DNA from 2 places in the Methylorubrum podarium genome. Region 2 is predicted to be linked to the other one. Evidence: riboswitches for the same ligand, from Rfam matches in the RefSeq annotation. Region 2 holds a riboswitch; the other holds the start of a gene.

Region 1 (3,403 bases), on a different contig from region 2:
ACAGGCGAGTGGCTGAGCCTCGATCTCGCCGAGACGGCCGACGACGCCTACGCCATCATTCCCGAGCTCAAGGCCGCCGGATACACGCACTACCTCGTCGCCCCGTTGATCTTCACCAACGGCACCAAGAACGGCATCACCTTCGCCACGCGCGCCGAGGGCGGGTTCCGCGACGACGACATCGCGATCCTGCGCTTCGTCATGCCCGCCCTCGCCGCGGTGATGGAGATGCGCCTGCTCAACAAGCAGCTCGACACGGTGCTGCGCATCTATGTCGGCGACGAGCCGCACCGGGCGATCCTTTCGGGCGACATCCGGCGCGGGCAGGTGCGCCGCATCCGCTCGGCGATCCTGTTCGCCGATATGCGCGACTACACGCGCCTGTCGGCCGACCGGACGCCGGAGGGCGCGGTCGATCTCCTCAACGCCTTCTTCGACTGCCTCGTCCCGCCGATCGAGCGGGAGGGCGGCGAGGTGCTGAAATATCTCGGCGACGGGCTGCTCGCGATCTTCCGCGAGTCGGGCGACGACCTCGGCGGCGCGGCCAAGAGCGCGCTCACCGCGGCGCAGGCGGCGCTGGCGGCGCTCACCGAGGCGAACGCGGTCGGGCGCTTCGGCGAGGGGGAGCGGGCGGTCGATGCTGGCATCGCCCTGCATCACGGCGAGGCGGCCTACGGCAATGTCGGCTCCGGCACCCGGCTCGATTTCACCGTGATCGGCCGCGACGTGAACCTCGCGAGCCGCCTCGCACGGCTCAATCGCACGCTTCAGGAACCGCTCCTGATGTCGAAGCCGTTCGTGGACTTCCTCTGGGGCGATCCCGAACCGCTCGGCAGCCATGCGCTGGACGGGTTCGATGAGCCGATGACGGTCTACCGTCCGAGCCGGAGACCGGCCGCGAAGGCCGCCGCCGCGGAATAAATTTCTCTAAAAACTCGGGTCCGTCGCTCCATTGCGCGCGACGCGCGGTGCATTCCGTGGAGCGAATGGCCCGATCACGGTGCGGGAGGGATTGACCGCGGGCTCGCGCGGGCCCACATCCGAAATGTTCCAGGGAGATCCCCGGCAAGGGGCTGAGAAACCGCTATCGCCGTCACCGGCAGCGCGGAAATCCTTCGAACCTGATCCGGCTCATACCGGCGTAGGGATTGGACCTGAGGGTCGCTCCATCGAGCGGACCCCGCTTCTTCAAGAAGCACATGGTGCCGGTTCCTGCGGGCAGACCCGTGGAAGGCCCGTTTCCGATGTCAGATCTGCTGACCTCCCCGATCGGCCAGCGACGCTCCCTCGCGATGCGCCCGCGCGCCGCCGACCTGCCGCAGCGCGCCGACGTCGCCGTGGTGGGCGCCGGGCTGATCGGCCTGTCGATCGCGTGGCGGCTGGCGCAGGCCGGCCGCTCGGTCACCGTGGTGGAGCGCGGGCGCGTCGGCAGCGGCGCGAGCCTCGCCGCGACCGGCATGCTGGCGCCCGCCGCCGAGCACGAGCCCGGCTCCGACCTGCTGCTGCCGCTGGCGCTCGAATCGCTGCGCCGCTGGTCCGGCTTCCGCGACGCGCTCCAGGCCGCGTCCGGCAAGGGGATCGATTATCGCGCCGACGGCACCCTCGTCATCGCCATCGGCCGCGACGAGGTCGAGCGCCTGCGCTTCCGCCACGACCTGCAGCGGCGCTCGGGCGTCGAGGCCGAGTGGCTGTCCGGCCCGGAGGTACGCGCCCGCGAGCCGCTGCTGCGCCCCAACGTCACCGCGGGCATCCTCTGTCCGCTGGACGCGCAGGTCGATCCCCGGCTCGTGATGGAGGCGCTGCTCGGCGCCTGCGAGGCGGCCGGTGTCGCGATCGTGGAGGAAGTCGCGGTGGAGGGTTTGGAGCGCCGGGGCGGGCGCGTCACCGGCCTGCGCGCTGCCGGCCGCGTGCTCGCGGCCGAGACGGTGATCCTCGCCGCCGGCGCCTGGAGCGGGGAGACGGGCCTGCTGCCCGACGACCTCGCGCTGCCGGTGCGCCCCCTCAAGGGGCAGTCGCTGGCACTGCGCACCACCAAGCGCACCGGCACCCTCTCCCGCATGGTCTGGAGCGAGTCCGTGCACATGGCGCCCAAGGGCGACGGGCACCTCATCGTCGGCGCCACGGTCGAGGATTGCGGTTTCAACGGCGGCGTCACCGCGGGCGGATTGTTCGCCCTGCTGGAAGGGGCGCGCCGCGTCCTGCCCGGCATCGAGGAGATGGAGATCGACGCGGTCTGGAGCGGCTTCCGCCCGACTTCGGACGACGACGCGCCGATCATCGAGGAGGCCGCACCGGGCCTCGTCGTCGCCACCGGCCACCACCGCAACGGATATCTCCTCGCCCCCGCCACCGCCGACGCGGTCGCCGCGCTGGTCGGCGAGGGGACGCTGCCGGATTTCGCCCGCGGGTTCGGCCGGGCGCGCTTCGCCTCGAACGAGGACCGGGGGAGGGCCGTGGCATGAGGCTGACCGTCAACGGAGAGCCTTGCGAGCGCGAGGCGCCGGATCTCGCCGCCCTGTTCGCGGCGGAAGCCGAGGAGCGGGGCATCGAGAGCCCCGAGGGCATCGCCATCGCCGTCAACGGCCGCGTCGTGCGGAAATCCGCCTGGGGCCAGACGGCCCTCAACGAGGGCGACCGCATCGAGATCGTCCGCGCCATGCAGGGAGGCTGAGCGCATGAACCATCACGACACCACCCTCGCGCAGGCCGCGGCCGGGGACGACGCGCTGGAGATCGCCGGCATCCGGCTCTCCTCGCGTCTGTTCATCGGCACGGCCGGCTATCCGAGCCAGGAGATCATGGCCCAGTCGGTGCGCGCCTCGGGCGCCGAGGTCGTGACCGCTTCGATCCGCCGGGTCTCGCTCCAGGGCCACGGCTCGGACACCTTCCAGAAGCTGAAGGGCGCCCGCTTCCTGCCCAACACCGCCGGCTGCGAGACGGCCCGCGACGCGATCATGACCGCCGAACTCGCCCGCGAGGCGCTCGGCACCGACTGGATCAAGGTCGAGGTGATCGGCGACCGCGAGACGCTCTACCCGGACGTGACCGAGCTGCTCGAAGCCTGCCGCCACCTCGTCGACGACGGCTTCACGGTGCTGCCCTACTGCAACGACGATCCGGTGATCTGCGAGCGGCTGGCCGATCTCGGCTGCGCCGCGGTGATGCCGATGGGCTCGCTGATCGGCTCCGGCATGGGCATCGCCAACCCGGCCAACATCGAGCTGATCTGCCGCCGGGCGAAGGTCCCGGTGATCGTCGATGCCGGCATCGGCACCGCTTCCGACGCGGTCATCGCCATGGAGCTGGGCGCCGCCGCCTGCCTCATCAACACCGCGGTGGCGAAGGCGGACGATCCCGTGCGGATGGCGGGCGCCATGCGCCGCGCCGTCGAGGCGGGACGCCT
Region 2 (3,403 bases):
CACCACGCCGGCCTCCTCCATGGCGAGCACGTCGGCGCGCAGATCCTGCGTGATCTTCATCGAGCAGAATTTCGGGCCGCACATCGAGCAGAAATGCGCGACCTTGTGCGCGTCCTTCGGCAGGGTCTCGTCGTGGAAGCTGCGCGCCGTGTCGGGGTCGAGCGAGAGGTTGAACTGGTCCTCCCAACGGAAGTCGAACCGGGCGCGGCTGAGCGCGTCGTCGCGCAGCTGCGCGGCGGGGTGGCCCTTGGCGAGGTCGGCGGCGTGGGCGGCGATCTTGTAGGTGATCACGCCGGTCTTCACGTCGTCGCGGTTCGGCAGCCCCAGATGCTCCTTCGGCGTGACGTAGCAGAGCATCGCCGTGCCGAACCAGCCGATCATCGCCGCGCCGATGCCCGAGGTGATGTGGTCGTAGCCGGGCGCGATGTCGGTGGTCAGCGGGCCCAGCGTGTAGAACGGCGCCTCGCCGCACTCGCGCAGCTGCTTCTCCATGTTGACCTTGATCTTGTGCATCGGCACGTGGCCGGGGCCCTCGATCATCACCTGACAGCCCTTGTCCCAGGCGATCTTGGTGAGTTCGCCCAAGGTCTCCAGCTCGGCGAACTGGGCCGCGTCGTTGGCGTCGGCGATCGAGCCGGGGCGCAGGCCGTCGCCGAGCGAGAACGACACGTCGTAGGCCCGCATGATGTCGCAGATCTCGTCGAACCGCTCGTAGAGGAACGATTCCCGGTGCCCGGCGAGGCACCAGCGCGCCATGATCGAGCCGCCGCGCGAGACGATGCCGGTGGTGCGCCGCGCGGTGAGCGGCACGTGGGCGAGCCGCACGCCGGCATGGATCGTGAAGTAGTCGATGCCCTGCTCGGCCTGCTCGATCAGCGTGTCCTTGAAGACCTCCCAATCGAGCTTGAGCGGGTCGCCGCCGACCTTCTCCAGCGCCTGGTAGATCGGCACGGTGCCGATCGGCACGGGGGAGTTGCGCACGATCCACGAGCGGATGTTGTGGATGTTGCGCCCCGTCGAGAGGTCCATGACCGTGTCCGCACCCCAGCGGATCGACCAGACCAGCTTCTCGACCTCTTCCGCCGCCGAGGAGGTGACGGCCGAGTTGCCGATATTGGCGTTGATCTTCACCAGGAAGTTGCGGCCGATCGCCATCGGCTCGAGTTCGAGGTGGTTGATGTTGGCCGGGATGATGGCGCGCCCGCGGGCCACCTCCTCGCGCACGAATTCGGGGGTGATGAAGGGCGGCACCGCCGCGCCGAAGTTCTGGCCGTCCGCCAGCGCGGCCTCGGCGCGCTCCAGCATCTGCTCGCGGCAGGCGTTTTCGCGATGCGCGACGTAGATCATCTCCTCGGTGATGATCCCGGCGCGGGCGAACTCGTACTGCGTCACCATCTGCCCGGCCTCGGCCCGGCGGATCGTGCGCTCGGCCGGGCACGGGGCGACGAGCTTGTCGGCCGCGGCGAAGCCGTTGTCCTCGGGCTTCACGTCGCGGGGTTTGACCGCGGCGTAGCCGCGCCCGACGATCCAGGGCTCGCGCACCGGGGCGAGACCCTTCTCGAGGTCGATCGCCGCATCGGTCTCGGTATAGGGGCCCGACGGATCGTAGACCCGCACCGCCTCCTCCTTCGGATCGGAGAGGGCGATCTCCCGGAAGGGCACGCGGATGTCGGGCCGGCCGGGGGCCCCGGCATAGACTTTTCGCGAGCCCTGGACCGGGCCGGTGGTGACGCTGGCAGGGCTGCCGTTGGGAAGATCTTTGGGACGGACGGGTGCGTTCATCGCTGTCGCTCCTGATGGGGGAGGCGACCCGTGGTCCCGACGATGGTGCGGATGGCCGACGCTGCTTCGAGCAGCGGCCAGTGGTTCCCGTCCCTCCGCCGGTACGAGCCGGATCAGGTTCAAGGGTCAGGGCGCCAGCCCACTCTCAGCCCCTTTTCGGGGCCCCCCTCGGAACGATTCCAACCTCTGCCTCGACGCGATCCTTGTCAATCCTTTGCCGGGACCGTCCGATTCGGAGGAGACATTTTTCCGGTTCGGAAGGACTCGGCCGTGACGGCGGGAGCACGGCGCGAAAGCTTGATCGGGTGGCACGGATGCGAGCCACGGTTTCGACGAAAAACTCACCAATTGCGGCAGGAACTCCCTTTTGGCGACCGCGAGGCGCGGCTTGGGTGTGGATGACGCCCGGTCGGCGGGTGGCCATGCGCCCGCCTTTTCGCGACACACGATGGCGATGAGCACGATCATCCCTTTCCGCCGCCCTGCCCCCGCGAAACCGGCCCGCGCCGGTTGCGACGTGGCGGCCGTCGCGGGCGACCTCCTGGTCGTGCTGGATCAGCTCGAAGGGCTGGTGGCGCGGGCCGCCGTGATGGACCGGCCGCGGATCGAGGTGGAGCGCAGCGTGCAGCACCTGCTCGACGCGATCAGCGCGGTCGAGCGCGCCTCGGATACGCTGGGCGAGGGCAGCAGCATCTCCGAGCCGGCCTGACGGCAGGGCTCACGCCCCGGCGTGGAGCACGCTCGCCATGATCGTCCCGTAATGGCACGCGGTCGCGGCGAGGACGAAGCTGTGCCAGATCGCGTTCTGGAACGGCAGGCTCCGCCAGACGTGGAACACCACGCCCACCGAGTAGAGCAGGCCGCCGACGGCGAGGAAGCCGAGGGCCGACGGAGTGAGCCCCGAGATCACCGATTCGTAGGCGAGCACGCCGCTCCAGCCCAGCATCAGGTAGAGCACGATCGAGACCCGGTCCCAGCGGCCGGGCATCAGGATCTTGATGGCGATGCCGGCGAGCGCCACCGTCCAGATCAGGGCGAGCAGGATCCAGGCGACGGGGCCGGAGCCCACCAGCGCCACCACGGGCGTGTAGGTGCCGGCGATCATCAGGTAGATGAAGGCGTGGTCGAACCGGCGCAGGATCCACTTGCGCGGACTCACCGGCCACATGTTGTAGGCGGCCGACGCGCCGAGCATCGCCAGCATCGCGGTGGCGTAGACCAGCAGAGAGGCGCGCTCGATCCAGCCGAGATGCGTCAAAGTCGCGGTGACCACCAAGCAGACCGCGCCGAGAAGCCCGAGGACGAGACCCGCGATGTGAACCGCACCGTCCGCCCGCAATTCGTGCGGCGTGTAGTTCCAGGTCAGCGCAAGCGGGCGTCCGTCCTCGGCCAGAAACATCCTCTGCTCCCGTGTTGGCGAGGTATTTAATTCTATAGTGCCGCGAGTCGTTCCATCATCGAACTAACGACCAAGTGGTCTTCCACCGAAATTGTCTCCGCGACGACTGGCCTCCAACCATTGCGCCGCAAGATAAGCCAAATTTTATGCTGCATCGCAGTCGCCCGCGGCGCTGTTTCCAGCATCGGGACCGACAGCGACGGTTTCGTGACCCTGCCCGGC

What was found. A riboswitch is a leader RNA that binds a small molecule or an ion and turns the genes downstream of it on or off. The one in region 2 is predicted to bind thiamine pyrophosphate.
Region 1: it holds a riboswitch for thiamine pyrophosphate, as region 2 does, so the genes downstream of both, thiO (glycine oxidase ThiO) here and thiC (phosphomethylpyrimidine synthase ThiC) in region 2, are expected to answer to the same signal.

Annotation. Positions count from the first base shown of each region.
Region 1 is NZ_JBELQE010000018.1:13,256-16,658, forward strand. It holds gene ABS772_RS02545 (adenylate/guanylate cyclase domain-containing protein) at 1-921, shown strand, start outside; TPP riboswitch at 1,044-1,166, shown strand; gene thiO (glycine oxidase ThiO) at 1,245-2,462, shown strand; gene thiS (sulfur carrier protein ThiS) at 2,459-2,671, shown strand; gene thiG (thiazole synthase) at 2,676-3,403, shown strand, end outside.
Region 2 is NZ_JBELQE010000067.1:36,183-39,585, forward strand. It holds gene thiC (phosphomethylpyrimidine synthase ThiC) at 1-1,782, opposite strand, end outside; TPP riboswitch at 1,856-1,961, opposite strand; gene ABS772_RS11580 (hypothetical protein) at 2,231-2,491, shown strand; gene trhA (PAQR family membrane homeostasis protein TrhA) at 2,501-3,181, opposite strand.